Regions from separate parts of the Clostridioides sp. LIBA-7678 genome, predicted to be linked through region 3. Evidence: riboswitches for the same ligand, from Rfam matches in the RefSeq annotation. Region 3 holds a riboswitch; each other region holds the start of a gene.
The links. A riboswitch is a leader RNA that binds a small molecule or an ion and turns the genes downstream of it on or off. The one in region 3 is predicted to bind FMN.

Region 1: another riboswitch for FMN. It lies ahead of ribD (bifunctional diaminohydroxyphosphoribosylaminopyrimidine deaminase/5-amino-6-(5-phosphoribosylamino)uracil reductase RibD); the one in region 3 lies ahead of ACTG46_RS17710 (MFS transporter).
Region 2: another riboswitch for FMN. It lies ahead of ACTG46_RS01300 (ECF transporter S component); the one in region 3 lies ahead of ACTG46_RS17710 (MFS transporter).

What each region holds. Positions count from the first base shown of each region.
Region 1 covers NZ_CP196987.1:1,897,982-1,909,460, reverse strand. The annotation lists gene recQ (DNA helicase RecQ) at 1-2,309, opposite strand, end outside; FMN riboswitch at 2,497-2,618, shown strand; gene ribD (bifunctional diaminohydroxyphosphoribosylaminopyrimidine deaminase/5-amino-6-(5-phosphoribosylamino)uracil reductase RibD) at 2,751-3,863, shown strand; gene ACTG46_RS09235 (riboflavin synthase) at 3,894-4,559, shown strand; gene ACTG46_RS09230 (bifunctional 3,4-dihydroxy-2-butanone-4-phosphate synthase/GTP cyclohydrolase II) at 4,582-5,775, shown strand; gene ribH (6,7-dimethyl-8-ribityllumazine synthase) at 5,880-6,341, shown strand; gene ACTG46_RS09220 (hypothetical protein) at 6,528-7,142, opposite strand; gene ACTG46_RS09215 (hypothetical protein) at 7,414-7,842, shown strand; gene ACTG46_RS09210 (alanine/glycine:cation symporter family protein) at 8,020-9,471, opposite strand; gene ACTG46_RS09205 (ArsB/NhaD family transporter) at 9,939-11,204, shown strand; gene ACTG46_RS09200 (hypothetical protein) at 11,243-11,479, shown strand, end outside.
Region 2 covers NZ_CP196987.1:196,444-207,922, reverse strand. The annotation lists gene hpdB (4-hydroxyphenylacetate decarboxylase large subunit) at 1-374, opposite strand, end outside; gene tsaD (tRNA (adenosine(37)-N6)-threonylcarbamoyltransferase complex transferase subunit TsaD) at 671-1,687, opposite strand; gene rimI (ribosomal protein S18-alanine N-acetyltransferase) at 1,693-2,169, opposite strand; gene tsaB (tRNA (adenosine(37)-N6)-threonylcarbamoyltransferase complex dimerization subunit type 1 TsaB) at 2,159-2,875, opposite strand; gene tsaE (tRNA (adenosine(37)-N6)-threonylcarbamoyltransferase complex ATPase subunit type 1 TsaE) at 2,875-3,327, opposite strand; gene ACTG46_RS01305 (DUF4116 domain-containing protein) at 3,465-4,505, opposite strand; gene ACTG46_RS01300 (ECF transporter S component) at 4,842-5,447, opposite strand; FMN riboswitch at 5,571-5,688, opposite strand; gene ACTG46_RS01295 (amidohydrolase) at 5,748-6,914, opposite strand; gene ACTG46_RS01290 (Tex family protein) at 7,059-9,200, opposite strand; one part of gene prfB (peptide chain release factor 2) at 9,347-10,378, opposite strand; one part of gene prfB (peptide chain release factor 2) at 10,380-10,454, opposite strand; gene secA (preprotein translocase subunit SecA) at 10,469-11,479, opposite strand, start outside.
Region 3 covers NZ_CP196987.1:3,829,799-3,841,277, reverse strand. The annotation lists gene clpX (ATP-dependent Clp protease ATP-binding subunit ClpX) at 1-35, shown strand, start outside; gene ACTG46_RS17730 (chromate transporter) at 106-633, opposite strand; gene ACTG46_RS17725 (chromate transporter) at 621-1,133, opposite strand; gene lon (endopeptidase La) at 1,305-3,668, shown strand; gene yihA (ribosome biogenesis GTP-binding protein YihA/YsxC) at 3,658-4,269, shown strand; gene ACTG46_RS17710 (MFS transporter) at 4,465-5,835, opposite strand; FMN riboswitch at 6,016-6,131, opposite strand; gene ACTG46_RS17705 (ATP-binding protein) at 6,419-7,498, shown strand; gene ACTG46_RS17700 (DUF881 domain-containing protein) at 7,717-8,397, shown strand; gene ACTG46_RS17695 (GspE/PulE family protein) at 8,426-9,769, shown strand; gene ACTG46_RS17690 (type II secretion system F family protein) at 9,921-11,006, shown strand; gene ACTG46_RS17685 (type II secretion system protein) at 11,058-11,408, shown strand; gene ACTG46_RS17680 (pilus assembly protein PilM) at 11,448-11,479, shown strand, end outside.

The DNA.
Region 1 (11,479 bases), 1.9 Mb from region 3:
TTTTCTAATTCTAAATCAAACGATATACTATGTCCATCCTTTACATAGTCATGGGCATATCCAATAATAGTCGATAATGAAATCTCTAGTTCTTGGCTAATACTTTGTATATCCTTGCCTTGATTTAATAAATCTAATGCTATTTCATTATTTTTTCTACTTTCTCCATCTAGTATTAACTTCCTTTTACCCTTTTTTTTCCAAGTAACATTAATATCATTTTCTCTTACATATTGTTTGACTTCATCCAAAATACTAGCTCCATACTTTTTAATTTTTACTCCACCTATACCTGAAATGTCCTTCAGTTGCTCTTCATCAATTGGATATCTTCCACTTATTTCTTTCAGTGTCTTATTGGATAAAATCATATATGGGAGTACTTTTTCTTTTATTGCATATTCACCTCTAATACTTAATAGTTTTTCATATAGAGCTTTATCTGAATTAACTTCAAAGAACTCACTATTAACATTATCTAAATCGACATTTTTTTCTTCACTTTTTTTGTTTATGTTGTTTTTTTCGACATATTCTTTAATTATTGTTTCAAAATCTCTACCATATTTTTGATACTTAATTTCCCCTACTCCAGATATATCTAACATCTCTTCTTTATTAATTGGATAACTGCTAGACATAGCTCTAAGTGTCCCATCACCAAATACCATATATGGAGCTATTCTTTCTTCACTTGCTATTGAATGTCTAAGCTCTCTTAAAGCACTATATAACTCATCTTCTACTTCTAATGATTTTGTCATCACGATTTCTTTAAATTCAACTTTCACTTGACCTTTTAAAACTTTCATAGACATATCATTCAATCTTATGGTTGGAAAACTTCCTCTATTTCCATTACCTAAAGTCTCAACTAAATCCAAGAATCCATGGGAAACCAATGTATTTATAAAGTTCTTTAAATCTTCACTTGAATAGTCTCTCATAATATTATATGTAGATAAAGTATTCAATTCAAGTTGTAAAATCTTTTTATTCTTAGACCCTCTAAGTACATCTACAATGGTAGTAACACCATAACTTCTTTTCATTCTAGCTACACATGAAATAACTTTTTGAGCATCTATAGTTTTATCTACTATTTCACCTTCTACTAAACAGTTACTACAATTATTACAATCTTCTATATAATTTTCTCCAAAGTAATTTAGTATTGTCCTTCTATAACATGAATTACTGTAAGCCAAGTCAATCATATATTGAAGCTTTTTGTGTTGAAACAACTTCCTTTCAGGATTCTCAACTCCAATATCGATTAAATATTTTTGTATATGTACATCTCCTGGAGAAAACAAAAGCACACATTCACTTTTCTCTCCATCTCTACCAGCTCTACCTATTTCTTGATAGTAATTTTCTATACTTTGAGGCATGTTGTAGTGTATAACCCATCTTATATTAGGTTTATCAATACCCATTCCAAATGCATTTGTTGCTACCATTATATCCACATCATCATTTATAAAATCTTCTTGATTTTTACTTCTTTCATTTTTAGATAAACCTGCATGATATTTTGATACAGATATATTTCTCTTAGATAATCCATTATGTATGTTTTCAACTTCCTTTCTAGTTGCAGCATATATAATTCCAGACTCATTTTTATGATTTTTAATATAATCTAAAATATATTTATTTTTACTAGATGATTTTACTATGTTTATTGATAAGTTTTCTCTATCAAAACCGGTTATATAACAGTCTGGATTTTCTAGACATAATAAATTTATTATATCAGCTCGTACCTCTTCTGAAGCGGTTGCTGTAAAGGCTGTAATTATAGGTCTTTTAGGTAAATTCTTTATAAAATCAGAAATCCGTCTATAACTCAATCTAAAATCATGCCCCCATTGAGACACACAATGTGCTTCATCTATTGCAATTTGACTTATGTTGTTATTATTTATTAGTTCAATAAACTCATGTGCATCTAATCTCTCTGGAGCAATATAGAGTATTTTATAATTATTTTTTCTAATATTATTTAATATCTCATTAAATTCTTTATTGCTCAGTGAACTATTTATGAAAGCAGCATTAATCCCCATAGTCTTTAAAGCATCTACTTGGTCTTTCATAAGAGATATAAGTGGAGAAATTACTATTGTCATCCCATCTAATATCAATGCTGGAAGTTGATAACAAATAGATTTACCACCTCCAGTTGGCATTATAGCTAGTACATCTTTTTCACTCAAAATAGAATTTATTATAGATTCTTGACCTTTTCTAAAGCTTGTATATCCATAGTATTTTGATAGTATTTCTAAAAGTTTTTCATTCATATATTTCTCTCCTAATTTAAATTAATTAGACTTCTTTCCTGATTATGTTCAAATTTTTATTTTTATATTCACAATCCCAGTATTTCAAAGTTTATAGACGTTCTATATTATATATTAACATATATTTTGAAAAAAATTGTTTGCAAAGTAAAATAATTTATGATACATTCTAAATATAAATTTAATACTTAATCTTCGGGGTAGGGTGAAATTCCCAATCGGCGGTATAGCCCGCGAGCCAAGCTAAAACTTGGTTGATTTGGTTAAATTCCAAAGCCGACAGTAAAGTCTGGATGGAAGAAGATATGTTTAATGAGTTTTTTGTAGAGCTGTTTTATTGTGCTCTTATTAAACATTTATTGTAGATTATTCTAAACCCTGAGTTAATTCTCAGGGTTTTTTGTTTAAAAATTATCTAATTAAACAGGAGGTGTACACATCTTGAATTTTGTGAATCAAAAAGAAAAAGACATTTATTATATGAAAAAAGCTCTTGAATTAGCTAAAAAAGGGGAAGGTTTTACAAGTCCAAATCCACTAGTTGGGTGTGTAATTGTTAAAGATAGTGAGATAATAGGCAAAGGATATCATGAGAAATTCGGCTCTAATCATGCTGAAGTAAATGCTATAAACAGTGCTAAACAAAGTTTAAAAGACTCTACTCTTTATGTGAATTTAGAACCATGTTCTCATCATGGTAAAACACCACCTTGTGTTGATAAAATTATTCAAAATAAAGTTAAAAGGGTTGTCATATCTACACTAGACCCAAACCCACTTGTTTGTGGTAATGGAGTAAAAAAATTAAAAGATAACAACATTGATGTTACTGTAGGAATATTAGAAGAAGAAGCAAAACAATTAAATGAAATATTCTTTTATTACATAAAAAATAAAAAACCTCTTTGTATTGTAAAATCGGCAGTAAGTCTAGATGGTAAAATTGCTACAAAATCACTAGAATCAAAATGGATATCTAATGAGTCTTCAAGATACCTAACTCATAAATACAGAAATAAGTATCATAGTATAATGGTTGGTACAAACACAGTTTTAAATGATAATCCCTTGCTAACTTGTAGACTTAATCAAGATGAAGTGTCTCATCCTACAAGAATAGTAATAGATACAAATCTGAGATTACCAGTTAACAGTAATTTAGTTAAAGATAAAACTAGTAAAACTATAGTTTTCACATGTTGTGAAGACAGTAAAAAATTATCAGTATTAAAAGAAAAGAATGTTGAAGTTATAATTTCTCCTAAGAAAAATGGCTTAGTTGATTTAAAATTTGTAATGTATAAACTAGGAGAACTAAACATTGATTCTGTACTAGTTGAAGGGGGTTCTACACTTAATGACAGTCTATTTAGAAATAAATTAGTTGATAAGGTCAAACTATTTTTATCCCCTAAAATTATAGGTGGTAAAGACGCACCTACATTTGTTTCTGGAGAAGGAGTAACTCGTCTAGCAGATTCAACACAACTAGTAATTAATGATGTAACTTTAATAGATGGAGATGTTTTGATAGAATCTGATGTTTTAAAATAAATTTTATGAATATATATACAGGAGGTCATAATGTTTACTGGCATAGTAGAAGAAGTTGGAATACTTAGAAAAATTACTGCTAATGGCAAAAGCGGACAAGTAACCATACTATCAAACAAAATATTAGATGGTACAAATCTTGGAGATAGTATCGCTGTAAATGGAGCTTGTCTAACTGTTTCAAAACTAGGAAAAAATGAGTTTACAGCAGATGTTATGATGGAGACAATTCGTTCTACAAATTTAGGCTCATTAAATACAAATGACAAAGTAAACCTTGAAAGAGCCATGAGCCTTTCTTCAAGATTCGGAGGTCACATAGTAACAGGGCATGTTGATGGTAAAGGTACTATTTGTAAGTTTGAAAAAAACGAAAATGCAGTTTTAGTGAGCATACGACCAGTAAAAAAACTCTTATCATCAATGATACTTAAAGGTTCAGTTGCCATTGATGGTGTAAGTTTAACTATATCATATTTGGATGATGAAATATTCAAAGTTTCTGTCATACCTCATACTAAATTGAATACTACTCTCTTAACAAAAAATGTTGGAGACTTTGTTAATTTAGAAAGTGATGTAATTGGAAAGTATGTTAATAATTTTATGATTAATAACTACAAGGAATTAAATTCTAATAGTAGTAATTGTAAATCAAATATAGATAAAGATTTTTTATTTAAAAATGGTTTTTAAAAATGATAAAGGAGTGAATTATATGTTTAATACTATTGAAGAAGCTATAAAAGATATAAAAAATGGAAAGATGGTAATTGTTGTTGATGATGAAAGTAGAGAAAATGAAGGAGATTTACTGATGGCAGCTGAGATGGCTACCCCTGAATCAATAAATTTTATGGCTACATATGGTAGAGGTCTAATTTGTCTACCTGCTACTGAAAAAAAATTTAAAAGTTTAAATATACCTCTTATGGTCAGAGAAAATACAGATACATTTCAAACAGCATTTACTGTTACTATAGATGGTGCAGATACTCTAACTGGTATATCTGCATATGAAAGAGCTGAAACTGTAAAATTATTCTGTGATGAGAATTCTACAAGTAAGGATTTCAAAACTCCTGGTCATATTTTCCCTCTAATAGCAAAAACTGGTGGAGTCCTTGTTAGAGATGGACATACAGAAGCTTCTGTAGACCTAGCTAGACTTGCAGGGTTTAAAGAAATTGGTCTTATATGTGAAATAATGAAAGATGATGGTACAATGGCAAGAGTTGATGATTTAATGATTTTTAAAGAAAAACATAATTTGAAAATTATCACTATAAAAGACCTTATAGAATATCGTAAAACAAATGAAACTACTATAGAAAAGGTATCTAGCGCTTTCCTTCCAACAAAATATGGTAACTTTGAAATCATAGGATATAAAGATACATATTCAAATGAAGAACATATTGCCCTTACTTATGGAGATATAAATAAAGAAAATACTCTAGTTAGACTTCATTCTGAATGTTTAACAGGCGATGTGTTCCACTCTTTAAAATGCGATTGTGGATTACAATTAGAATCTTCTATGAAGAAAATCGTAGAAAATGGAAATGGTGTTTTAATTTATATGAAACAAGAAGGTAGAGGTATTGGTCTTTTAAATAAAATTAAAGCTTATAAACTTCAAGAAGAAGGTTATGATACTGTAGAAGCAAATCTAATGCTTGGATTTGAAGAAGATATGAGAGATTTTTATATGGCTGCTCAAATATTAAAAAATTTAAACATAAAAAGTATAAGCCTTTTAAGTAATAATCCTGATAAAATAAATCAGTTAGAGAAATATGGAATAAAAATCAACAATAGAGTTCCTATTAACGAAGAGATTAATGACTTTAATAAGCTATATCTAAAAACTAAAAAAGATAAAATGGGACATCTATTGGATATTATATAAGTTATTAATATGATTTTTTTCTACTAAGTAATTATTTGCAATTAATATTAAATATATTTATAAATATAAATCTATAACATAAATAAAATTGGAGGAAATAAAAAATGATATATGAAGGAAAACTTATTGGAAAAGATTTAAAGATAGGTATAATAAATTCTCGTTTTAATGAATTTATAACATCAAAACTTTTATCAGGTGCTGAAGATTGCCTTTTAAGACATGATGTTTCTCCAGAAAATATAGAAATAGCTTGGGTACCTGGAGCTTTTGAAATCCCTCTTGTTGCTCAGAAAATGTCTAAAAGTGGTAAGTATGATGCTATAATCTGTTTAGGATGTGTTATAAGAGGAGCTACATCTCATTATGATTATGTATGTAGCGAAGTATCTAAGGGTATAGCAAAAGTATCTTTAGACAATGAATTGCCTGTTATTTTTGGAATCGTAACTACAGAAAATATTGAACAAGCCATTGAAAGAGCAGGTACAAAGGCTGGAAATAAAGGTTATGATTGTGCTATGAGTGCATTAGAAATGGTAAATTTATTTAAATCTCTAGATTAAATAATATCATTATTAAATAGTAGTATTGATTAAATATTAAAATCTGTCTAAATAACATAAAATACTAAATACCAAAAGGACAAAACATATTTGTTCTTTTGGTACTTAATAATTTCAAATATAATATATCTAACCTCCTACCCATTAGAATATATAAAACCTGTATACTTTTATATACTAACAATTCTATCTTGATGTATTTTTTTCAATATATAGTTTTTTGAAATTATTTATAATATCATCTACCTGAACTATCTCTCCAATATCTTCATAATTATTAGAGCTTCCTATATTATTCACATATATTTTTAACTCAGAATATACACAATCATTATGTAAGTTTTTAACGATATAAGACAGATTCTTAAAATCAATCTCATTGTAATCAAAAAAATCTACTGCTTCAGCTCCTCCATTTTTTACATATGAAATGGCAATTGCTCTACTTGTAAAGGATATGGAAATATAATTTTCTTCACAATTACTCAAAACAATATTTTGTTTAGAAAAAATTATTTTTCGACATCCTAACTGCATAAAAAATTCTTGCAATATTTTTATGTCTATACTTAATGCATCATCTTGAATTAATATATACAAAGCTGATTTCTTAATAGAAACTTTTGCTTGTATATCTCTAATAAATTTTTCAGTCTCTCCTTCAAATAGATAATAATAAAAAGGCACATTTGGAATGGGGTGTATTGAAAATGATACACTCTCTTTTAGGTCATTATCTTTATTATAAAAAATAAAACAATCATGGCATACTACAACAATATATTCCTTCTTATTGAACAATTTGCATACCCCCTCTAAGATATAAATTAATCATCAAAGTTACTTTAAAAATCTTAAAATAATTATAAATACGACTCTAAAAATAAAATACCACAAAAATATATATATTGCTATTAAAGCTATTGTTTTTATTTATAACATAGATTAATACTATACTAATTATCTATTTTATTATTTTTTTAATATACAATACAATATAATTAAGAGTAAGTGGCAATAAAATACTATGATTTAATATGTGCTTATTAAATATTTATGAGGAGAATAAATTATGAAAACATATTCAATACAAGATTTAACACCAGATAAACGTAACCTTATAGAAAAATATTCTCTTACTTTAAATGAGAATTTAATTTGGGAGTTTAAACATGGTAAATACCACACTATAAAATACTTCACACACAAGTTTGCAGTTAAAGAATCTGTTCTGGCTCTTTTGTTCAACATACACAAATTGTGCTATGCTAAAATAAAATACTTTGAGTCAAATTTTTCAAAATATGAACCTTATAAGTACAGTTATCAAGATGGATTTGTTAAATGTGAAATATATGATATGAGTTTTATGTTGCATAAATACAGTAATATAATGATAGATTTGAGAAATTTACAAGAAATCAAAACTATAGAAGAGTTTAGATTATTTTGTAATCACTTAGAAAGTTTTGAATACAATTTACAAGACTTAATTATATAACATTTTAGAGAAAATAAATCTTAGGAAAAAATTTATAGTAAGTAAACTATTTTTAAAAATAAACTATATAATAAAAAATATTACTGGAATTAAAAATTCCAGTAATATAAATTAATTAAATATTTTATTTATATAACTTACGTGTACTTCAATCTATCAAAATAGTTTTGTGATTTCTTATCCTAAATTTTCCTCTGGTAATTCCTTGTGCCACTCTGATACATTTTCTAAACCTTCTATTTCATCTGCAATAAATACAGGGTCTTTTATTCCAGATTTTTTTTGACTTGTGTAATCTTTTAAAGCGATAAATGCATACTTTCCTAAAAGCGATATTGCGATTAAGTTTATTATAGCCATCAATGCCATAAATAAGTCTGCTAGATTCCAAACTACTTCTACTTGAGTAAGAGAACCAAATAAAACCATACCTACAACGAAAACTCTAAATATATTAAGTTTAGTCTTGCTTCCACTCATAAATTCCATATTTGATTCTCCATAATAGTAATTACCTACTATAGAACTAAATGCAAATAAGAATATACAAACTGCTATAAATATGTTCCCCATTGGTCCTATATGATGAGTTAAAGCTTCTTGAGCCAATTCAATTCCAGTTGCCCCACTACTAGCATAATCTGAATATAATAATACCATAAATGCTGTACAGCTACATATGATTATAGTATCAGTAAAAACACCTAAAGATTGAATTAAACCTTGTTTTACTGGATGAGTTACATGTGCTGTTGCAGCAGCATTAGGAGCACTACCCATACCTGCTTCATTAGAGAATAGACCTCTCTTCACTCCAGTCATTACAACTCCCATAAAAGTACCAATTGCCATTCCTTTAAAATCAAATGCACTTTCAACTATTAACGCTATAATTTTTGGTATCTCTGTTATATTCATTCCAACTATAGCTAAAGCAACCAATATATATAATCCTGCAAATACAGGAACTATTATCTCAGAAACTTTTGCAACTCTATGTACTCCACCAAAAATAACTATTGCAGTTAAAATTCCAAGACCTATTCCCATAGCCATTTTACTTATTCCAAATGCATTATTAAATGCAAGCGAAACAGTATTTGCTTGAACTGCATTGAATACAAAACCATAACATATAGTTATAAGTATTGAAAATAAAACTCCCATCCATTTCTTATTTAGACCTTGCTCCATATAATATGCTGGACCACCTCTAAAAGCTTGACCATTTTTAACTTTGTAAATCTGAGCTAATGTACTCTCAACAAAGCTAGAAGCAGAACCAATTAATGCTATAAGCCACATCCAAAATACAGCACCAGGACCACCTGCCACTACTGCAATTGCTATTCCAGCTATATTTCCAGTCCCAACTCTTGAAGATGTACTTATACAAAATGCTTGGAATGAAGATATCTTCCCTTCCTTTTTTGCACTTTTATTTGCTGTACCATCACCCAGAAGTCTAAACATTTCTATAAAATATCTGAATTGTACAAAATTTGTTTTAATAGTAAAGTAAATACCAATTACAACCAACATTATAATTAAGATATACGACCATAAGTAATTGTTTACAAATACTACTGCATTATTAATGCCTGTTAAAATACCATTTAAAAAATCCATTATATTAATTACCCCCTATTTAGTTTTGTTTTCTTAATAAATCTTAAAATCAAAAAAATGAATAATTCCTTGTTAAAAATTCATTAATTTAATTATAATATTTATAAAATCAAATTACAAGGTTTGAAATGAATAATTTTTTTAATATATTGCAGTTTTATATTCAAAATCAATTTTTTTTATTGTTTTTATAATATAGATATATTTAATATTTTATAATTACTTCTAAATACAATAAATTCTATTTCTAATAGTATATTTTTTTGTTTGTCGTTTAATATTATTAGTAATGAGATTATTTTAAAATTTATTTAAATAACAAAAATTTTCTTTAAATTCTGTCAATTTCTCAGAAACTTTGTTAAATAATATACTTTTATGCATCCATTGAAAAAACAATAAAAAAGTAATACTATATATAGTACTAGCATTAGGCACAAAATAATACAAATGGAGGTACTTATATTATGGAATTTCAACAAATAATAGCTATATGTATATTTTTAATAGTTATGGCAGCTATTATTACAGAGAAGGTAAACCGATCTGTAGCAGCTGTTGGTGGTGCACTATTAATGATAATTTTCAATATACTTACACTTGATGAAGGATTGAGCCATATAGATTTCAACACTATTGGTGTATTAGTTGGTATGATGCTATTTGTCGCTGTTGTCAAAAACTCAGGGCTATTTGAATACATAGCTATCTGGACTGCAAAGAAAGCCAAAGGAGACCCGTGGAAAATAATGATTTGTTTTGCTATTATAACGGCTATTTTATCTGCTGTATTAGATAATGTTACTACTGTCTTACTTATTGGTCCAATGACTATAGTTATCACACAAATATTGGGACTTAATCCAGTTCCCTTTTTAATAACACAAATTTTAGCTTCCAATATAGGAGGAACATCTACTCTTATAGGTGACCCTCCAAATATTATGATTGGTAGTGCTGCTAATCTTAGTTTTATGGATTTTGTAATAAATTTAGGCCCTGCTGTTATAGTAATACTTATTGTAACTATAATATGCTTCAAATTTATTTATGGCAAACAACTTATTGTAGATGAGAAAGCTAAAAATTCAATATTAAAACTCGATGAAAAAAAATCTGTCAAAGATAAACCATTACTTATAAAAAGTCTTATATTAATAGCATTTATACTTTTTGGTTTTATGTTTCACAGTACAATCCACATAGACTCTTCTGTTGTTGCACTAACAGGAGCATCTATAATGCTTCTTATAGGAAAACAAGATGTAGATGAAATTATGGCTGGTATTGAATGGTCTACAATTTTATTTTTTATGGGCTTGTTTGTAGTAGTTGGTGGATTAGTAGAAGTTGGCATAATAAACAAATTAGCTCAAGCATTGATTGGACTTACAGAAGGCCATCTTGTATTTACAATGTTATTAATATTATGGTTATCAGCAATAGTTTCTTCTTTCTTAGATAATATTCCATTTGTTGCAACATTAATTCCTCTTATTTTGACTATGCAAGCTGAAGGAATTGATGTTATGCCATTATGGTGGGCGACATCTCTTGGAGCTTGTCTTGGAGGAAATGGTACATTGATAGGAGCATCTGCCAATGTTGTACTAGCAGGTATAGGTAATAAACATGGGCATCCTATATCTTTTAAAGAGTATTTTAAGATAGGTTTTCCACTTATGATTATATCTATTATTATATCTACTTTTTATTTAATTATAAAATTTTAAAAAATATAGTATAATAATACTAAAGGGGATGTGTATATATGAATATTAATACTGTTCAAGGAGATTCAATTGAAGTTCTTTTAAGGCAACTTGGAGCAACAAAAATATCAAAAGTAAGTAGTACATTGTATTTTATCAAGTTTGATTTAGGAGACGGTTGGGAAATATCTTATACTTATAATATTAATGCTAAAGATCAATATTTTTTACAAAGAATTGAACCATATCCTATTGGTAGAGGTCTGTTTAACGATGAATATGAAATAGTGTCATTT
Region 2 (11,479 bases), 560 kb from region 3:
CCTTGAGCTACGAAGAAACTCTCACTTACCCAAGGCATTGGAAATGACCCTCTATAGTGGCGTGTTTTTTGCATTACTATCTTCTCGCCTGGTATTATATTTGGTGTCATATGAGAAAAAGCAGATTTAAGAGCTTTAGCTCTTCTAACTACAGGTATATCACCATCTGATTTTCTATATTCTCTATTATACCAATATGGAAATTCCATATCAGCTGTAGACAATGTATTATAATATACATTTAATAAATCATCAGCCCTTTTACTTGCTTTTTTTTCACTAAATTCATCTAAATTTTCTTTATCTTGAAAATTTGCCTTAATATTTTTTGCTTCTAAAATACTTCTTATTTTGTCTTCTTTACTTTGACTCATTTCTTCCCCTCCTTAATCTTTCTATAATTAGTATAAAACTTTTTAATAAGGGAAAAAAAGGGTATATTACCCACTTTTTAAAATAATCTTTCTACAAAAAAATTAAACTTGAAGTAAATTCACACCAAAGATAAACTTTATATCCTAAATGTATTGCAATTCATTAGAATATAAAGGTTATACATCGTTTTACTTCAAGTTTTAACATATACTATATTTATTTTGATTGTATTTATTTTTACTTATATTTATTTTTCTGAAACAATTCTTTAATATATTTATAAATTTATTTCATATTACTGATTTATTTTTAAATTTGGAACTGCATTTAAACTCATATCATGTGTTTTACCATTTATAAAATTATAATATCCTGCACACCCAATCATCGCTGCATTATCTGTGCATAAAATTAAAGGCGGATATTTAACAGTGATACCACTATCTTTTGCAATCTCTGTTATTTTAGCTCTGAGCCCTGAATTAGAAGCAACTCCACCAGAAAGAGTTATAATATTGTAGCCTTTATCTCTTGCTGCTTTTAGTGCTTTAGTAGATAAAACTTCTACCACAGCCTCTTGAAAAGATGCTGCTACATCTTCAACTACTATTTCCTCATTTTTCATTCTTTTTCCATTTAGATAGTTTAACACAGAAGATTTTAATCCACTAAAACTAAAATCATAGCTATCTTCTTCTAAATATGCTCTTGGAAACTCTATAGCATGCTTATTTCCTTTTTTGGCGAGATTATCAATAATAGGTCCTCCTGGATAGCCTAGATTCATCGCTCTTGAAATCTTATCAAATGCTTCTCCAGATGCATCATCTCTAGTTTTTCCTAAGATTTCATACTTACCATAGTCTTTGACCTCAACCAAGTGGGTATGACCTCCAGATACTATTAATGTTATAAAAGGAGGTTTCAAATCCTTATGCTCTATATAGTTTGCACTTAGATGACCTTCTATGTGATTTACTCCTACAAGTGGTATATTCAAAGTATATGCAAGTGCTTTAGCATAAGATAAGCCTACTAGTAAAGCTCCTACCAACCCAGGTCCATATGTAACTGCAATATGGTCTATATCATTAAATCCTATATTTGCTTTATCTAAAGCCTCCTGGACAACTATATCAATATTTTCCACATGTTTTCTTGAGGCTACTTCTGGGACTACACCACCAAACTTTTTATGTGTTTCTATTTGGGTAGAGATTATGTTTGAAAGTACTTCTCTACCATTTTTTAAAACTGATGCAGCTGTTTCATCACAACTACTCTCTATAGCTAATGTTATTATATCACTCATAAACTCTACACCTCCTTTAATTGGTTCCACATTATAATTGCATCTTCTTTATTATCACTGTAGTATTCTTTTCTTATTCCACCCATTTTAAATCCATATTTTCTATATAGATTTTGTGCTATTTTATTTGATGCTCTAACTTCTAATGTCATAGACACAATATTATTGTCTTTGCACAAATCAACTATACCTTTTATCAACTTGTCTCCTATTTTTTTGCCTCTGTAGTCACTATGAACAGCCACATTATTTATATGCCCTTCATCAAGTATAAGCCAAATTCCCACATATCCAACAACTTTTCCATCTAGTTTAGCGACTATATACCTTGCTACTTCATTAGATAACTCTTTTCTAAAAGATTCTTTTGACCAATAATCTTCAAAACAATTTTTTTCTACTTCAAAAACTTCATCTATATCTTTAATAGTCATTTCTTCTATTTTTATATCATCTACTATTAGTTTTGTATTATCTTTCATCATTTAGCCTCTTCATTTTTTCATCATATTGTACTTCAGCTTGAGATTTTCTGATATACATAGGATTTATTGTATAACAAGTATGTACATCTATATTTTTATTATATTTACTTAATGCCAAAGAACATAAACTTCCTGCATTAGACACATTGTTAACTGGCGAAGGTATTTTTATATTTTTTACATTCTCTAACCTATCTTTATATTTATATACAGCTTCTCCAACTACTATAAATTCTTCATCACTTGATACTATTTCCTCTAATAAAGTATCAAATTCTACAACATTAACACCCTCTAATTCTATTAGCTCTCCATTCTCAAGTTTATATTTAGCTGAATAGACTTGATTCTTCTGTGCATCTAATATACAACATATCTTCCTCTCACATAGATTCATGTTATTTGCTAGGGATTCCAAAGAATTCACTGCTATTATTGGTATATTATTTACATGAGCCATAGCTTTTACTGTAGCCATACCTATTCTAAGACCTGTAAATGAGCCAGGACCTATACATATAGCTAATAAATCTATATCTTTTATACTTAAATCACTCATGTTCAACATACTTTCTATCATTGGCATAAGTTTTTGCGAATGAGTTTTTTTGTTATTTACTGTAAACCCACATATTAAGCTATCACCTTCTACAACTGACACACTTGCTGCCATAGAAGATGTATCCATACCTAGTATTTTCATTATTTAATCAACTCCTCAACTATCTCTTTGTAAAACTCTCCCTTTGGAGTTAATATCATTTCTCTTCCTTCATCTTTATATTTTAATTCTATATTTAAATATTCTTTTGGAAGTATATCTTCTATTAGATTAGCCCATTCAATTATGCAAATTCCATTTGAATTTACATATTCCTCATATCCAATATCATACATTTCATCACTGCTACCTATTCTATATACATCAAAATGATACAAAGGTACTTTGCCTTCATATTCATTTATTATAGTAAAAGTTGGACTTGTTATATAGTCTTTTATGCCTAATGAATCTGCCAAACTTTGTGTCATTGTAGTTTTCCCAGCCCCTAAATCTCCTACTAAACAGATAACACTACCTTCTTTTAAGAGTTTACCTAATTTATATCCTATTTCTCTAGTTTTGCTTTCATTTTCCAAATATATTTTTGCCATTAATTCATCTCCATTTTGATATAATCGTCATGTGAATTTATATCACTGCTTAATTAATTATAGTATAAGCCTCAATTATTATAAAGTACTTCTATTTATCTTTTTTATCTTTCAATATTAATAATCTCATCTAAATCTTATATACATTCTTCAATATAAATCTTCACATATTCCTTTGCCTTGCAATTCTGCTTTAAGGCTTCTCTACATATTTTCTCAGATTGTTCTTTTACATACTTGAGAGATTTATAATTTTCCTTTACTGCTTCAATGCACATTCTCTCTGTTTGATTTTTTATATACATTAACATCTTTCCATTTCGCCTTACAATTTCTATACATATATCTTCTGTATAGCTATCTATGTAACTTAACACATCTTTAATATTATATCTTTTATCTAGATATCTTATGGCTTTTATACATATTGCTTCTGTCTTATTATTAACGAACTGTAGACTTCTTCCATCTTGTTTGACAGCTTCCATACATATATTATCTGTTTGCTTATTTACATATTGCAATGCCATACCATTTTGATTTACAGCTTCTATACACATTTTATCTGTTTGATTTTTTACATATTGTAGTGCTTTATAATTTTGCCTAATCGCTTCCATACATAATTCTTCGCTCTGCTCTCTAACATATGCAAGACATCTACCATCTTTTTTAATTGCTTCTAAACATATACTCCTTGTTTGAACTTCTAAAGCTTTTAAAATACTTACAACATCTATATTAGAAGAACACCTTATTACTTTTATAATAAGCTCATCAGTTTTATTTCTTACATATTTAAGTGCATTACAGTCCTTTTTTATGGCTTCAAGACATATATACTCTGTCTGTTCTTTTACATATTCTAGTGCTTTATAGTTATATCTTATCGCCTCTAAACATAATTCTTCTGTTTGTTCTTTTATATACTCTAGTGCTTTATAATTCTGCCTTATTGCTAGTATACACATCCCATCAGTTTGATTTTTTATATTTTTTAATTCACGATAATCATACTTTACACTTTCCATATTTTCAATATATTCATTTGTAATATACTTTAAAGACTTTTCCAATTTTGAGTTATCAATACCTATATGAATATTTTCCCAATTACTATTAAAATAATACCCTTTATCATCTAAAAATAAATTTTTCAATTTTTTAGATATGTTCATCTATATACACCCCTATCATTATTAAATTAGATATTATTAAAAAATAAAGCATAAATCTTTATTTATTTTTAATAATATCTTTATTTTTTGTTTATTATAAATTCGCTCTGTGTATTATAGATACCTTTTTAGTATTTTAATAGTTAATCGTTTTAATTCTTCCTTTATTTCAAAAATTAAACTTGTCTAAATATTTCTTATTTTATATACAATTTTTGATAAATTAATAAAGCCATAATATATTTAATATATCAATCACAGTGTAGGACTGAAGTTACAAATAAATTATGGCTATTCAATGCGTTTAATTTTAAAATTTTATATTTTCTTGTCTAATTATTTTTTTATTACATTACCCATTTTTTTGTAAAGTGGTAACGTTACTAAGGATATTACAACAGCCTTTAATACATTAAATGGAGCTATCATCCAAATTACAAAAGTAAATAAATCATGAACTTGAGGGTTTATAGCTGAACCTAGACCTATTATAGCATCTAGTCCCATTAATTGCCCATAAAGTGGTAACATTACAAAATAATTCACCAATGAACCAATTATAGTCATAGTTATTGTCCCTAATACAAATCCAATTACTACACCTTTTAAATCTTTACTTTTCTTATATGAATAACAAAGTATAAGTACATAAGAGCCACCAATTAATATATTTGCAAATTCTCCTACTCCTCCAGTTGTTGTCGCTGTTATCATTTGTAGTATATTTTTTACTACAACTACACCAAATCCAACTAATGGTCCTAAAGACATTCCGCCAAATATTGCTGGGATATCTGATAAGTCAATTTTTAAGAAATCTGGAAAAATACCTGGTATTGGTGCCTGAATAAACATCAATAAATAAGATATTGCAGATAAAATTGACATAACCACCAAAGTTCTTGTTGAAATCATATTTCCTCTTTTTACTGTATTTTGCATAACTACTTTCCTCCTAATCAATAGTTTATATTTTTTAGGAAAAACAAAAAACTCGAAGATCCTATCTTCGAGTTTTTATGGACATAGTTTAAACAAACTAAAATAAACTTATTTATATTCCATAAATATCTTCTCTCATCCAGACTTTACTGTCGGCTTTGGAATCTCACCAAATCAACCACCTAAGTAGTTCGCGGGCTATACCGCCGGTAGGGAATTTCGCCCTGCCCCGAAGATCTTCTTTGATTTTTTAATTTTCCTTACACTCTTATATTAGTTAATTTTTTAATAATTGTCAAGTTATTTTTTCTCATATACTATTTTTCCATTTATTATAGTGTAAAGCACATTACTTTGAATCTCTAGTGGGGAATTATCCCATATTACTATGTCTGCATCTTTACCAACTTCTATAGAACCTACTTTATCTTCTATTCCTAAAGTCTTAGCTGGATTTATTGTAATTGATTCTATTGCCTTTTCTTCTTTCATACCATGTTTAACAGCTATGCCTGCACATATTGGAAGATATTGAACTGGTATCACTGGATGGTCTGTCATTATACATACATCAAGACCTGCATTTGAAAGTATTCCAGCTGTATTAAATGTCAAGTTTCTAAGTTCAAACTTAGACCTTTCTGATAAAGATGGGCCTACTATTACAGGAAATCCTTCTTCTACTAATTCTTCTACAACAAGATGACCTTCTGTACAATGGTCTAATGTAAGTTTTAAGTTAAATTCTTTTGCAATTCTTATTGCTGTAAACATATCATCAGCTCTATGAGCATGTGCCTTAAATGGAATTTCTCTCCTCAATACAGGTATTAAGCTTTCCATTTTTATATCATATTCAGGCTTTTCACAGTCTTCATCATCATGGCTCTCATATACATCAATATCCTCTAGATATTCTTCTGCCTTTTTTAAGTTCTCTCTAAGCAAAGCCGCTATAGCCATTCTAGTCTGTGGAGATTTATCATCTTGACCATAACAACTTTTTGGATTTTCTCCAAATGCTATTTTAGATGCAACTGGATTTTTTATTACCATTTTGTCAATTCTTCTTCCATATGTTTTTATGGCTATACATTGACCACCCATAACATTTGCACTTCCAGGTGTTGTACATACAGAAGTTATACCACCTTCAAAAGCTTCTTTAAATGTTCTATCCATTGGATTAATACCATCTATAGGATTTAGTTGTGGTGTTATTGGGTCAGTTTCTTCATTCCCATCTGCCCCTTCAAAACCTATGCCATCTTCCCATAGCCCCAAATGAGTATGAGCATCTATAAATCCAGGGAACACAAGTTTATTACTTGCATCTATTATATCAACATCTAAAGGTGCTATTAGATTTTCCCCTATTTCTATTATTTTTCCTTCATCTATAAGGATATCTCCTTGAATTATTCCATTTGTTACGGTATTTATTTTACCATTTTTTATAAAAATCATTCATTTTCCTCCTGATTTTCAAGACTCTCGTACTTCTTTCTAACATTGTTTTTTACAATATAATTTTACACTTTTTTAATACTTATATATTCTATAAATCATACTTACAAATATAGTATCAAAAACAAACATACATAAGCTTATTTATTTTTTCATTGATAGAGCTACTCTCTTTTTATTTAAGTCAATTCCAATAACTTTTACATCGACTATATCTCCTACTGTAACAATACTCATAGGGTCTTTTACAAAGCTATTACTCATTTCTGATTTATGGACTAATCCATCATTTTTTATTCCGATATCTACAAATGCACCAAAATCTACAACATTTCTTATTGTACCTTTTAAAGACATTCCTTCTTGTATGTCTTCAATTTTTAAGACATCAGTTCTAAGAATAGGTTTTATTCCTTCTTCTCTTGGGTCTCTTCCTGGCTTTTTAATTTCAGATATAATATCTCTTAAAGTGACTTGACCTACTTCCAGTTTTTCACTTAATTCTCTCAATCCAATCTCTTTTATTTTCTCATCTATTTCTTCTATATTTTTATTTTTTATATCATTTAAAGAGTATCCTATTATCTCAATCATTTTTTTGCATATATCATAACTTTCAGGATGCACACCTGTATTATCTAGTGGGTTTTTACCATCTAAGATTCTCATAAATCCAGCACATTGAGTAAATGCTTGAGGTCCAAGTCTTTTTACTTTTTTAAGTTGTACTCTTGATGTGAAGTCTCCATTTTCTTCTCTATATGCTATTATGTTTTTTGCAATGGCCTTACTTATTCCTGCAATATGCTCTAGTAGAGAGTATGATGCTGTATTTAAATCTACTCCAACACTGTTTACAGAATCTTCAACAACACCATCTAGTACTTCTTCTAGTCTCTTTTTATTTAAATCATGCTGATATTGACCTACACCTATACTTTTAGGGTCTATTTTTACAAGCTCTGCTAATGGGTCTTGTAATCTTCTAGCTATAGATATAGCTCCCCTTATTGATACATTTATATCTGGATGTTCTTCGTTCGCAAGTTCAGATGCCGAATAAACAGAGGCTCCAGCTTCACTAACTATAACATATTGTACTTCCCTATCTATCTCTTTTATCATTTCTGATACAAAAGTTTCTGATTCTCTAGATGCAGTACCATTACCGATTGAAATTATATCTATATCATATTTTTCAATCAATCCTTTTAAAACTTTCTTTGCCCCTTCCACATTATTTTGAGGGTCTGTTGGGTATACTGTTGTATAATCTAATAGTTTACCATTTTTATCTACTATAGCTATTTTACATCCAGTTCTAAATGCGGGGTCAAATCCCATAACTACCTTGTCTTTAACTGGTGGTTGAAGCAATAAACTTTTAACATTTTTTCCAAATACACTTATAGCTCTTTCTTGAGCTATTTCTGTTAAATGATTTCTTATTTCTCTTTCTATTGATGGAAAAATTAATCTTTTATAAGAATCTTCTATTGAGCTTACGATTTCTTCTTTATTTTTGAAATTTTTATCATTTACATATTCATTTATTATGTAATTTAAAACTTTATCATTATTTATTTCTAACTTAACTTTTAGGAAGTTCTCTTTTTCTCCTCGATTTATCGCCAAAACCCTATGTGGAGCCATACTCTTTACTGCTTCATTATAATCATAATACATATCATAAACTGATTTCTCATCAGTAGAACTTTTGCTAACTATCATGCCTTCTCTTAAAGCTAATTCTCTTATATATTTTCTAATCTTAGCATCATCTGAAACTAATTCTGCAATTATATCTCTCGCACCTTTTAATGCATCTTCAACAGAGAGAACTTCTTTCTCCTCATCAATATAATTCTTTGCTTCTATTTCTATACTATCTAGACTATTCTCTAGTATTGACAATGCTAAGTTTTCTAATCCCTTTTCCTTAGCTATTATTGCTCTAGTTCTTTTCTTTTGTTTATATGGAGCATAGATATCTTCTACTTCTTGTAATGTCTTTGCTTTTTCTATATTTTTTGTTATTTCATCTGTTAGCTTTCCTTGCTCATCTATTAGTCTAACTACATCATCTTTTCTACTTTGAAGGTTTCTTAAATACATCAATTTTTCATGAAATTCTCTTAGTGTGACATCACTCATCTCACCAGTCATTTCTTTTCTGTATCTAGCTATAAATGGTATTGTATTACCCTCATCAATAAGTTTTAATGTATTGTTTATTTGCTCATCTCTAAGATTAAATTCTTTTTTTAAGATTTGATTTATATCCAATTTTTTCACTCCTAATGTTAGTTTTTTCATAAGTATAATAATAAACAGAACGAAGGCTGAGGGTTGTCGTCCTCAGCCTAAGTGCTGTAAGTGCATAGTAAGCACTAACCTTCTTATACATATCTCTTAATTACGGTGCATATTTATTAAACTGTTTTATTCATTTTTAAGTATTCATTAATAAATAGGTCTATATTTCCATTCATTACACTATCTACATTTCCAAACTCAGCATTTGTTCTATGGTCTTTAACCAATTTATATGGTTGAAAAACATATGACCTAATTTGACTACCCCATGTTATTTGTGAATATTTCCCTTGTATGTCTTCTATTTTTTCTTTTTGTTCCAATTCTTTTAATTCTATCAATTTTGCCATCAAAAATCTCATAGCTCTATCTTTATTTAGATGTTGAGACCTCTCATTTTGACACTGAACTACTACACCTGTAGGGATATGTGTTATTCTAACTGCTGAATCAGTTGTATTTACATGTTGCCCTCCAGCTCCAGATGCTCTATATGTGTCTATCTTTAAATCTGATGGATTAATTTCTACTTCTATGTTCTCATCTAGCTCTGGTGTTACATCTATAGATGCAAATGAAGTATGTCTTTTTCCTGATGGGTCAAAAGGAGATATTCTTACCAACCTATGAACACCTTTTTCACTCTTTAAGTATCCATAAGCATTTGTTCCCTCTACAAGAATTGTAGCTGTCTTTATTCCTGCTTCAGGGTCTGATATTATATCTAAAAGCTTAACTTTATAGCCCTTGCCTTCTGACCATCTTATATACATTCTCAAAAGCATCTGAGCCCAATCTTGGGCATCTAATCCACCTGTTCCAGCGTTTATAGATAATATGGCATTATTTTTGTCGTACTCTCCACTTAGAAGAGTTTTTATTTTAATTTCAGATAATTTTTCTTCTATTGATTCTATGGACTTTTCTATATCCTTTTCTACAGAATCATCCTCTTCTTCTAGACCTATTTCAATTAATACTTCTACATCTTCTAATAAATTTTTTAAGCTTTCATATTCTTCTAGTGTCTCTTTTAAAGATTTATTTTCTTGAAGTACTCTTTGAGCAAACTCATTATCATTCCAAAAATCCTGTTTGTTCATCTTTTCTTCATTAATCTGCATCTTTTCCATCAATGAAGCTATGTCAAAGAGAAACCCTCAATTCTTCTAAATTTGAAGCTATTTGCTCCACGCTATGTCTATACTCTTGTATCTTTAACATTTAATCCTCCAAGATTATCTACCACAACAGTTTTTATATTTTTTACCACTTCCACAAGGGCATAAGTCATTTCTTCCAACTTTTTCATCTTTTTTAACTGTTTTACTTGTTGGAAGTGTCCCATCTGATGGTGAAGATAGATTTTCAACATCTACAACTGCTTTTCTTTCCACTGGAGTTTCTATTGTTATATTAAATAAATATCTTACAGTATCTTCTTTGATATGTTTATTCATTTCATCAAACATGTCAAAACCTTCCATTTTATAAGCAATAACTGGGTCCTGTTGACCTACAGCACGAAGACCGATACCTTGACGTAATTGGTCCATAGCATCTATATGGTCTATCCAATGGTTATCAACAGCTTGAAGTAAGATTACTCTCTCAACCTCTCTCATTCTTTCATAGCCTACTTGTTCTTCTTTTGAAGTGTATATCTTCATAGCTATTTCATAAACTTTTTCTGTTATTTCAACTGGATTAAGTTTTTCTATTTCTGGTATCTCTATGCTACCTTTTGGTAAGAACAGATTATACATATGCTCTTTAAATCCATCTTCATCAAACCCTTTATCTTGTGTATAAAGAGTCACAGCTTCCTCTATTATAGAATGAGTCATTGACTGTATTTGCTCTTGTAAATCTTCACCTTCTAATACACGCTTTCTTTCTGCATATATTATTTCTCTTTGTTTATTCATAACATCATCGTATTGAAGTACATGCTTTCTTATTCCAAAGTTTTTACCTTCAACTTTCTTTTGTGCTCCTTCAATAGATTTAGATAATATTCTATGTTCTATTGGCATATCTTCTTCAAGACCTATTTTATCTACAATTCCAGATATCCTATCACTTCCAAACAATCTCATAAGGTCATCATCAAGACCTATATAAAATCTTGAACTACCTGGGTCACCTTGACGACCAGCACGACCTCTCAACTGGTTATCTATTCTTCGAGATTCATGTCTCTCTGTACCAATTATAGCAAGTCCACCTGCTTCTACAACTTGTTTTTG
Region 3 (11,479 bases):
TCATAGTACTTAAGGATCAAGAGGAAAGTGCATAAGATGATGAAAAGGAGCTTTAAAGGCTCCTTTTTTTATGTTAATATGCTTAATATAAAACTAGATATTACATTATAAAAATGAGAGTAATATACCTAGAACACCAAAGACGAATACAATTGCAATAGAACCAATTTTTCCTTTATATAAAAGGTAAAAGGATACTATAAATGCAATTATTCCATATAAGTCCCAATTAACTTCTTTGGCAGATGAAAAAGCTGCCGATAATATGAATCCTAAAGTAATTGGTCTAAGAACCATCAATAAGTTTTCTACTTTTTTATTATTTTTGAACTTAGAAAATAACTTTGATATAATAGTTAGACCTACTAATGCAAAAATCGTTACACCAATAGTTGCAGACAGAGAACCAAAAAAACCTGCAGTCTTAAACCCTACAAATGTAGCACTATTTATTGCTACAGGGCCTGGTGTAGATTGTGATATAGCAAGTAAATCCAAGAATTCTTGATTAGTTATTAGGTGGTATTTAGATATAAATTCTTGTTGAATAAATGGCAGCATGGCATATCCACCACCAAAACTAAAGGCTCCTATTTTAAGGAATATTAAAAAGAGTAGTGTTATTTCTGACATAGACTATATACACCTCCTCCAATTATTAAATAAATAGGGCTTATATTGAATACACCAACAGATAAAACTGCTATAATTAATAGTAGTATGTTAGTTCTAGACTTTGGCAGTTTCTTAAACATGCTCGTAAAAGAATACAATATAAGAGCTATTACGACAGGGGCAACTCCTTTAAAAAATCCATCTAAAATTTTAGATGATGAATTTTTAAAATATAGATATGATAAGACTAATACTATACAAAATGATGGTAAAGCAGAGCCTAAGGTACATATAAGAACTCCTGGTATACCATAAAGTTTATATCCTAATAATACAGATATATTAACTGCCAGTACTCCAGGGTAACTTTGAGCTATGGATAGAAAATCAATAAATTCTTCCTGCTCTAAAAGCTTTTGTTTGTTTACAAGTTCATCTTGTATAAGAGGAACCATAGCGTATCCACCACCAAACGTAAACGCACCGATTTTTAAAAAAGTTAAAAACAATTTCAACATAATAGAAACCTCCAAAAGATAAATAACATCTAAGTATACTAACATTAATATTATATCATAATAAAATAGTAATATAATATGCTAAGAATTTATCATTAATGTTGAAAATTAACTTGTTCGAATATATAATATTAAAATCAAAATAATTAGACTAGAAAAGGAGTAATGTTGATGGAACAAAATTATACTAAAATAGATCATGAATTACCGCTAATTCCTTTAAGAGGATTAGCAATATTTCCATATATGATATTAAATTTTGATATAGGAAGAGAGATATCTCTTAAAGCTTTAGACCAAGCTATGATGGAGGAAGAACTTATATTTTTAACATCTCAAAAAGAAGCTGAAGTTGATGAGCCAGGAGAAGACGATTTTTATCATGTAGGGACAATTTGTAAAGTTAAACAAATGATAAAATTACCAGGAGATACAGTTCGTGTTTTGGTTGAAGGTGTATCAAGAGGTAGGGTAAAACAAATAGAACAAGAAGAAGGGTATTTCAAAGCAGTAATAGAAGAAATAGTCTTTGATAGTGACAATTTAGATAGTGAGACAGAAGTTGAAATTGAAGCATTTGTAAGAAATGTATTTGATGCCTTTGAAGAGTATATAAATATCGGAAACAGAGTATCACCAGAAATATTAATATCTTTGGCTGATATAGAAGATGTTGATAGATTTATAGATACAATAGCTGCCAATATATATCTAAAGTCAAGCCAAAAACAAGAAATATTAGAAGAATTTGATATTAAGAAAAGACTTGAGCTTATTTATTCTATATTATTAGAAGAGATAGATATACTAAAAATAGAGAAGAAGATAACTTTAAGAGTTAAAAAACAGATGAATAAAGTTCAAAAAGAATATTACCTTAGAGAACAACTAAAAGCAATACAAAAAGAATTAGGTGAAGAAGAAGATATAAATTCTGAAGCTGATGAATACAGAGAAAAGCTTAAAAAAATAAAAGCACCTAAGACAACTAAGGAAAAAATAGAAAAAGAAATAGATAAATTTTCAAAGATATCTTCAATGTCTCCAGATGTATCTGTAAGTAGAAACTACTTGGATACTATATTTTCATTGCCATGGAATAAGGAAACAAAAGATAAGTTGGATATAAATAAGGCAAATGCTATACTAGATGAAGACCATTATGGATTAGAGAAAGTAAAAGAAAGAATACTAGAATACTTAGCTATAAGAACACTTGCTAAATCACTTAAAGGCCCTATAATATGTCTAGTTGGTCCTCCAGGAACAGGAAAGACATCTATAGTAAAATCAATAGCTAGAGCGTTGAATAGAAAGTTTGTAAGAATATCTTTAGGTGGAGTTAGAGATGAAGCAGAAATAAGAGGTCATAGAAGAACTTATGTAGGTTCAATTCCAGGAAGAATAATCAATGGAGTAAAAGAAGCACAAACAAAAAATCCTGTATTTTTATTTGATGAGATAGATAAAATGGCAGCAGATTATAAAGGTGACCCAGCTTCAGCAATGCTAGAAGTATTAGACCCAGAGCAAAATAAGGATTTTGTAGACCACTACTTAGAAATACCTTTTGATTTATCAAAAATACTATTTGTTACAACAGCAAACAGCCTAGGTAATATACCAAGACCATTATTAGATAGAATGGAAATAATAGAAGTATCTGGATATATAGAAGAGGAAAAATTAAATATAGCAAAAAAATATTTACTTCCAAAACAAATTAAAGAGCATGCTTTAAAAGAAAACTTCATAAAAATGGATGATGAGACTTTAAGAAGTATAATAAATCATTATACAAGAGAAGCAGGTGTAAGAACACTAGAAAGAACTATTGGTAAAATTTGTAGAAAAGTTGCAAAAAAATATGTTGAAGACCCAACTCTTGAAGAAGTTATTGTAAATAAGTCTGACTTAGAGACATATCTTGGAAAAGACATGTTTAAGTATCAACTTGCAGAAGTTAATCCTCAAATAGGATTAGTAAATGGTCTTGCATGGACAGCAGTTGGTGGAGTTACACTTGAAGTAGAAGTAAATGTACTTAAAGGTAAAGGCGAAATTGTATTGACTGGTAAGCTAGGAGATGTTATGAAGGAATCTGCTAAGACAGGTATATCTTATATAAGGTCAATAGTGGACAAGTTTGATATAGACCCAGATTTTTATAAGACAAATGATATTCATATACACATTCCAGAAGGTGCTGTTCCAAAAGATGGACCATCAGCTGGTATAACTATGGCTCTTGCAGTAATTTCAGCACTTACTAAAAGACCTGTTCCAGGCAATATAGCTATGACAGGAGAGATAACTTTAAGAGGTAGAGTATTAGCTGTAGGAGGAGTTAAAGAAAAATTATTAGCAGCTCATAGAGCTGGTATAACAAAAGTATTAATTCCTAAAGAATGTGAAGCTGATTTAGATGAGATACCAGAAAATGTAAAAGAAAAAATGGAGTTTGTACTTGTAGAACATATGGATGAAGTATTAGAACAAGCTTTGTTAAAGAGTGGTGAGAAGAATGAAAATTAGAAGTTCAGAGATAACTATGAGTGCTGTGAATAAATCACAGTATCCAGCAGAAGGTATTCCAGAGATAGCATTAGCTGGTAGGTCAAATGTTGGGAAATCATCAATAATAAATACATTGCTTAATAGAAGAAACTTTGCTAGAACTAGTCAAACACCAGGGAAAACTAGAACTATAAACTTTTATCTAATAAATAATGAATTTTATTTTGTGGACCTTCCAGGTTATGGATATGCAAAGATAGCTAAGTCTGAAAAAGAAAAATGGGGAGGCATAATGGAAAGATATCTAGAAAGTAGACAAGAATTATGTTCTATATTTCTACTTGTAGATATTAGACATGAGCCTACAGCAGATGATAAGCTTATGTATGAATGGATAAAACACTTCGGATATAACTGTGTGATTATTGCAACTAAGGCAGATAAAATATCTAGAGGACAATATCAAAAACATATAAGCATAATAAGAAAAAAATTGCAAATGGAAAGTAGCGAAAAAGTAATCCCTGTTTCCTCATTAAAAAAGACTGGTGTTGAAGAACTATGGGAAGAAATTGTAAATCAATATAATCAACATGGATATGAGATAACAGTAGATTAGTTATAACTATATTAATATCAAAATAAAATATAGGATGCCTCAAAATAATTCTAATGGATATTTTTTGGCATCCTTGTTGTTTATAAACAATAGATATTAGCAATTTATTGTTATAAATTAAAAAAACTTCAAGGTTTGATATAAATTAGTATATTTAAAAACTTAGTCACTGATGAAATCAGAAATAAATTTTATCTAAGAAATAGATTTCTCTGTTTTTCTCATAAAGAAAATAGTTAGTATAAGTCCTATAAAGCATACTGCTGCAGCAATCCAATAAGATTGATTACTAGCTATAACATAGGCTGCTGTATGGCTTTTGAAATTTTGATTATATGTAAGGCTTTGTGCAAAGAAGCTACTAAAAAATGCTGTTCCAAGAGCAAATGATAAATTACGAACCGTTGCAAGAAAGCTACCTCCATATCCTTGTTTCTGAGGAGGAACATCTGCAAGAATGCTACTATTGTTTGGTGAACTAAAAGCACCTAGTCCGAGTCCGAAAATAACTAAACATACAATTAAAAGATATAATGGTGAATCTGCTTTTAAAAGTGCCATTCCAACGAGTGAAATAGTCATAAATGAAAAAGATGTTGTTAGAATATTCTTTGCACCATGTTTATCAGAAAGAGAACCTGCAATAGGTGCTATAAGTACCATAATAAGTGGATGGACAGTCATTACAGAACCAGCCATCATAGGAGATAGATTTTTTAACTGTTCTAAATAAAATGGAAGTAGGAAAGATACTGCCATTTGAGGGAAGTAACAAGCGATTCCAATAATATTGCCTACAGTGAAATTTCTATTTTTAAATAAAGGTAAATCAATAAAGCTCTGTTCAAATTTTACTTCTCTTAATGCTAATAATAAGAAGATGATAAGTGATGCTATACCTAGATACAATCTTGTGTTTCCTTTTCCATTCATCGCAAGTAATATAAGTGTAGTACAAGTTGCAAATAGCAGAAGACCTGGAATATCAAAGCTTTTATTTTGTTCATCTAAAGCAGGTCTAGGAAGAAATTTAATTCCAAGAAAAACTGCTATGATACCAATAGGTATATTGATAATAAAAATAGAAGGCCATCCAAAATGTTCTAAAAGTATACCTCCAATTACAGGACCACTCATATTTCCTATACCAACTACAGCGCCAGTGATTCCTATAGCCTTTCCTTTTTCATTTGCTGGAAATGCATTAGAAACTATACCAAGTCCAGTTGCCATTAAAATACTTGCCCCAACTGCTTGAAATATTCTTGAAGAAATTAATGTAGATAAGTTGTGTGATATACTACACAGAAAAGAACCTATTGTGAATACAAAAAATCCTAATGTGTATAGACGATTTGAACCTACTTTATCACCGAGCTTTCCAAAAAATAACATAGTTGCTGTAACGACAAGCATATAAGCTGTTACAACCCACTGAATCTGTGACATGTTAATTTTAAAGTCAGCAGCAATTGTAGGATTTGCAATATTTAGTATACTTCCATCAAGAGTAGACATAAATACACCAATACAGATTATAATTAATACTATCCATTTTTGTTTCATGATAACACTCCAATCTTTTATATAATAGATTTTATAAGTACAGAATAGTTATAAAATAAACAACAAAAAAAGCACCTACATCTTAGGTACCTCGAATGTGTTTAATTTCATGAATAAATACGGTAGTTGAAGGAGTTGTATAGATTACTCATGTAAAATTACATAAAGGTACTCATATACTATTTTCTTCTACCATCCAGATTTTACTGTCGGCTTTGGAATCTGACCAAATTATGCCATAAGGCTCGCGGGCTTTTACCGCCGATAGGGAATTTCACCCGTTTCTGAAGAAAAACAGATGTATTTTGTAATATTATTTTAACATAAAATCATAATGGAAACAATTGGATTTGAATAAGATACAACTATATTACTGTATAAAGAGTTAAATTAGACTTCCAGATAAAAGCATATAAAAGTTAAATCACATAGTATAGAATCTACTATAATTAGATAAAATTAATTTTTTATTGGTATTAAATGATAAGTTTTAGATTTATCAAAAGCATAAAGTTGTAACAAAACTCGTATAATATTAATATCTTAATTAAGAGATATTGTAAATTATGAGGAGGCGCTAATTATGGAAGGAAAGGTAAAGAAGGCATTTCCAGGTGGAAACACATCACAAGGCTCATATTCTTTTTTTGAATATATAATTCCTGAAAATGTAAAAAGAGTTTTTTGTTTAAAAGGTGGCCCTGGAGTAGGAAAATCCTCACTTATGAAAAAAATTTATAAAGAATTTTTAAGTAGAGGATATGATATTGAATTATATAACTGTCCTTCTGACCCAAGTTCATTGGACGGTGTAGTTATAAAGGAATTAGGCGTGGTACTTATGGATGCAACTGCTCCACACACTATGGACCCAAAGTTACCAGGAGCTTTGGACGAGATAATTAATTTAGGTGATTACTGGAACACAGAAGAGTTGGAAAAAAATAGACAAGAAATATCGGCATACGATAAGGATATTAGTAATGCATTTAAAAGAGCGTTTAAATTTTTAAAAGCATCAGAACCAATCTTTAGAGATATAGAGGAAAAATATTCTGATTGTATGGATTATGGTAAAGTGAATCTAGTTACAGAAGAATTTATTAAAAAATTGTTTGATGGAGTTGAAAGCACAGGAAATTTGAAAAGAGAGAAGCATTTATTTGGTTCAGCTATAACTCCTGTAGGATGTTTAGATTATACAGAAAACATATTAAAAGATGTAAATAAGGTTTATTATTTAGATGGTGAAATAGGCACTGGAAAAACTACATTATTAAACAAAGTGTATAAGAAAGCTATTGAAAAAGGTTTAAATGTAGAAGTTTATCATTATCCACTTATACCAGAAAAAGTTGAGACTGTACTATTGACTGACTTAGATATTGGTATAACTACAAGCGCAACTTTTAAAGAAGAGGAAACCATTAATTTAAATCAATTTTTAAATAGAGAAAAATTACTTAAATATGAAGAAGATATTAAATTTGATGAGAAAGTTTTGGATGATTTAATTTGTTGGGCTGTATTAAATCTTAAGAGAGCGAAGTCTAAACATGATATTATAGAAAGTTACTATATCCCTAATATGAGATTTGATGAAGTTGGAAAATTAAGAGATAAACTAGTTAATAGAATTTCAAAATATGAGAAGAATGTATAAGAATATATATCTTAAATCAGATGATAATTATAAAATATAACTTTTAGTAAATTGGTGTAGCTGTGAAGCTATGCCATTTTGCTTTTTTTGATGTATGATATTATATACTAAAGATGAATTTTAATATATAAGTTTGATATAATAAATATATATAAAGGCTCAAGGTTTAATTAAAGAAAATTATCATATAAAAATAAATTTGTAAGGAGCAATACAGTATGAAAAAACCATATGTGTTTATAATACTAGCGAGTACTATTTTAGGTATACTTGTTGGAACCATATTTAGAGATTATAGTAATGAAGAAACAGTTTATACAAGTAAAGATAAGTCAATAAGAAAAGAAATAAAATTGACAGGAAAGTCTATAAAGGAATTAAAAAAGGAAAAGGATAAATTAGATAAAGAAATTGATTCAATGAAAAGTAATCAAAAAAATTCTAAAGAAATCTCAGAAATAGAAGCTCTTAGAGAAAATCTATCATATTCAGATGTAAAGGGCAGTGGAATAATAGTAAGTATAGATGCTATAGATGAAAAAACAGGGAATATAGCAAATAATATAGACTATAATAAAATACTTGTAAAAGTTGTAAATGAACTAAAAGTAAATGGAGCAAAATACATAGAAATAAATGGTCAAAGAATCAATCAGTATTCAGAAGTTGTACTTGCAGGAAGCCATATAAATATAAATGGAGTTCCTGTAGCACAACCTTATGAAATAAAATGCATTGGGGATAAGGATAAACTCTCTGATTATGTGGATAAAGGCAGTGAATATTTAGACAGTATACAAACGACTTATCCAATGAAAGTAAGTATAAAAACTGAAGAAAATATCTCTATGAAAAAAATGAATATACCTAATAAATTAAAGTATATAAAGGGTGATTAAGATTATATTAGAGGAAAGCAGTTTACCAATGTTAATACCAGAAAAGCTTGCAAAAAAATATAATGTATTTCCAGTAGAATTTCAAGATGATAATTTAGTAGTAGAAATAGAAGATGAAGATATATATGCCATACAGGATTTGAGATTGGCTACAGGTAAAGAAATTATATTGAAAAAAGAGAAAAAAGAACTTATAAGTGAGAAGATTGATAAATATTACAATAACTTTGAACTTGATGAAGATTATGCAAAAAAATTATTTGAAAATCTTTTAGAAAAAGCTATAAAAGAAAATGCAAGTGATATACATATAGAGCCATTTGAAAAGCATTTAATAGTGAGAATGAGGGTAGATGGAGAATTAAAAGAAGTATCAAAGTTTTTAATCGATATATATCCATCATTATCTACTGTAGTGAAATTAAAGGCCTCAATGGATATAACGGAAAAAAGACTTCCACAAGATGGTAGAGTAGATATAAAGTTGGGAGGTGACCTAATTGATATTAGAGTTTCATCAATACCAACTGTATATGGTGAAAAAATTGTTTTAAGAATACTTAACAGAGATACTTTCTTAAAAGATAAGCTAGAACTGGGCTTTTCAAAAGAAGCAATAAAGTCTATAAGTAATATAATAAGTAAAAGAGCAGGAATATTACTAGTGACAGGCCCTACAGGCAGCGGAAAGACTACAACAGTATATTCCTTATTAAATGATTTAAAAGGTATAAATAAAAATATAATGACTATAGAAAATCCAGTAGAGTATAAGATGGATGGAATAAGTCAGATACAAGTAAATTCAAAAATAGGATTAAGTTTTGAGGTGGGTCTTAGAGCAATATTAAGACAAGACCCAGATATAATAATGGTCGGAGAAATAAGAGATGCAGAAACAGCTAAAATAGCAGTAAGAGCAGCTATAACAGGTCATTTAGTTATAAGTACTTTGCACACTAATGATGCAGTGTCTTCTATAGCTAGATTATTAGAAATGCAAATACCACCATATCTTTTAAATGCATCTCTTATAGGTGTTATCTCTCAAAAACTGGTTAGAAAAGTTTGTAATCATTGTAGTCATGAGATTATGATAAAAGACAATTTTAGTGGAGATGTAAATACTAAAGTAGCTGTAGGTTGTGAAAGATGTAATGACAAAGGGTATTTTGGAAGAACAGCAATTTATGAAATACTAGAAGTAAATGATGACATAAAAACATGTATAAGAAATATAGATGATTCTAGTAGTATTAAAGAAGTGGCACAAAAAAATGGAATGATAACATTTGAAGATAGTTGTAAAAGACTAATAAATGAAAAAATAACGACATTAGAAGAATGTTTAGTAGTAAATGAAATGATTTAATTGAACTATATAGTTAACTTCATTTAATTTACTTTAATTAAAATGTTTGAACATAAGTTATATTTAAGTTAGACAAAATTAAATGTATTAAATTAAAAAATATTGTGTTTATTTAATTGCAATTAATATAATTTGGAAGGAATTATAGTGCATGAGATTATCTAAAAGTATATTTTATAATTTAGAGAAATTTTATTTAATATTAAATAGAATTAGTGATAAAGAAGTTAGAGTAATTTGCAAAGAGATAGGTATATTATTAGAATCTGGATGTGAAATTACAAAGATATTTAAAGTCATTGAGGGTCAGTCTAGTAAAAAAGTAAAAAATTTGCTTAATATAGTATCAAATCACATCCAAAAAGGTAACTCAATAGCAGATTCATTTCAGGTAACAGGTACATTTTCTAAATTCTTTATAAGCATGATAAGAGCAGGGGAAACTAGTGGAAGCCTAGATGTAATAATGAATGATTTATCTAATTATTATGATAAAGAATACAAATTAAAAATGAAAATAATAAATATTTCAATCTATCCAATAATACTCATAGCATTATCTATCATGTCAATGATATTTATATTCATATTTGTAATACCTAATTTTCAGGTGGTTTTTGCAAGTAATGGAATTGAACCACCTTTAATAACAAGAGTTTTAATAGGTATATCCACAATAGTTACAAATAACATAGGTTATCTTATGCTTAGTCTTTTATTATTTTTAATAGCAACTGTTTATTTTCTTAGAACAAATGATAATGTAAAAAAATTGATTAATTCTCTGAAATTTAAAATGCCTTTTGTAAGAAAAATTAATCAGTTAGTAGTTACAACCAGATTTTCTAGAGCTTTATCTATTTTAATTAGTAGTGGAATACAAATAGTGGAAGCTATAGAAATGTCAGCAAGTGTTGTAGATAATGAATTTATTTGTGAAAGATTAAATATTTCCAATAACTATATAAAAAAGGGAAATAGTATAGGTAAGTCTTTGAATTTAGCAAATATCTTTCCTAAATTATTTATTTCAATGACAAATACAGGAGAAGAAAGTGGAAAACTAGATAAAAGCTTAGATGTAATAAATAAATTCTATGAAAGTGAATTAAATAATAAAATAGAGCAAATAATGAAATTTATAGAACCTGTTTTAATTATATTTATGGGATTAATTATCGGAATTTTTATTTTATCTATGGTTATTCCCATGTTCGATGCAGTTACTAGTTTTTAAGAAAAAAATAAATTTTATCTAATAAAATTTTTAAAAGGAGAGAATATTTAATTGATAAATAAAAAACGAAAGGGATTTACACTTGTTGAAATGATTGTAGTAGTAACAATTTTAGGTGTTATATCTAGTATAGCATTAGTTAAGTACAGTAAGGTTCAAGAAAGTGCAAAACTAAATGCAGATTATACAAATGCTGCCAACATAGTAACAGCAGCGAGTATGGCTATTAATGATGATGAAAACATAACACAATCTTTAAGCGTAGAATCTCTAAAGGAAAAAGGGTATTTGAATACTGTTCCAGTTCCTCAAAGTACATCTGGCAAATTTGAACTTGTTATAAGTGATAGTGGTGCAGATATAAGTGTAAATGTAAACTCTAAACAATTTTATCCTAAGTAGTATTTTTATATATGCATTTTTATAGCTTAATTAAAGGAGATGGTTATAATTAAAAAAATTTTAAATTTAGA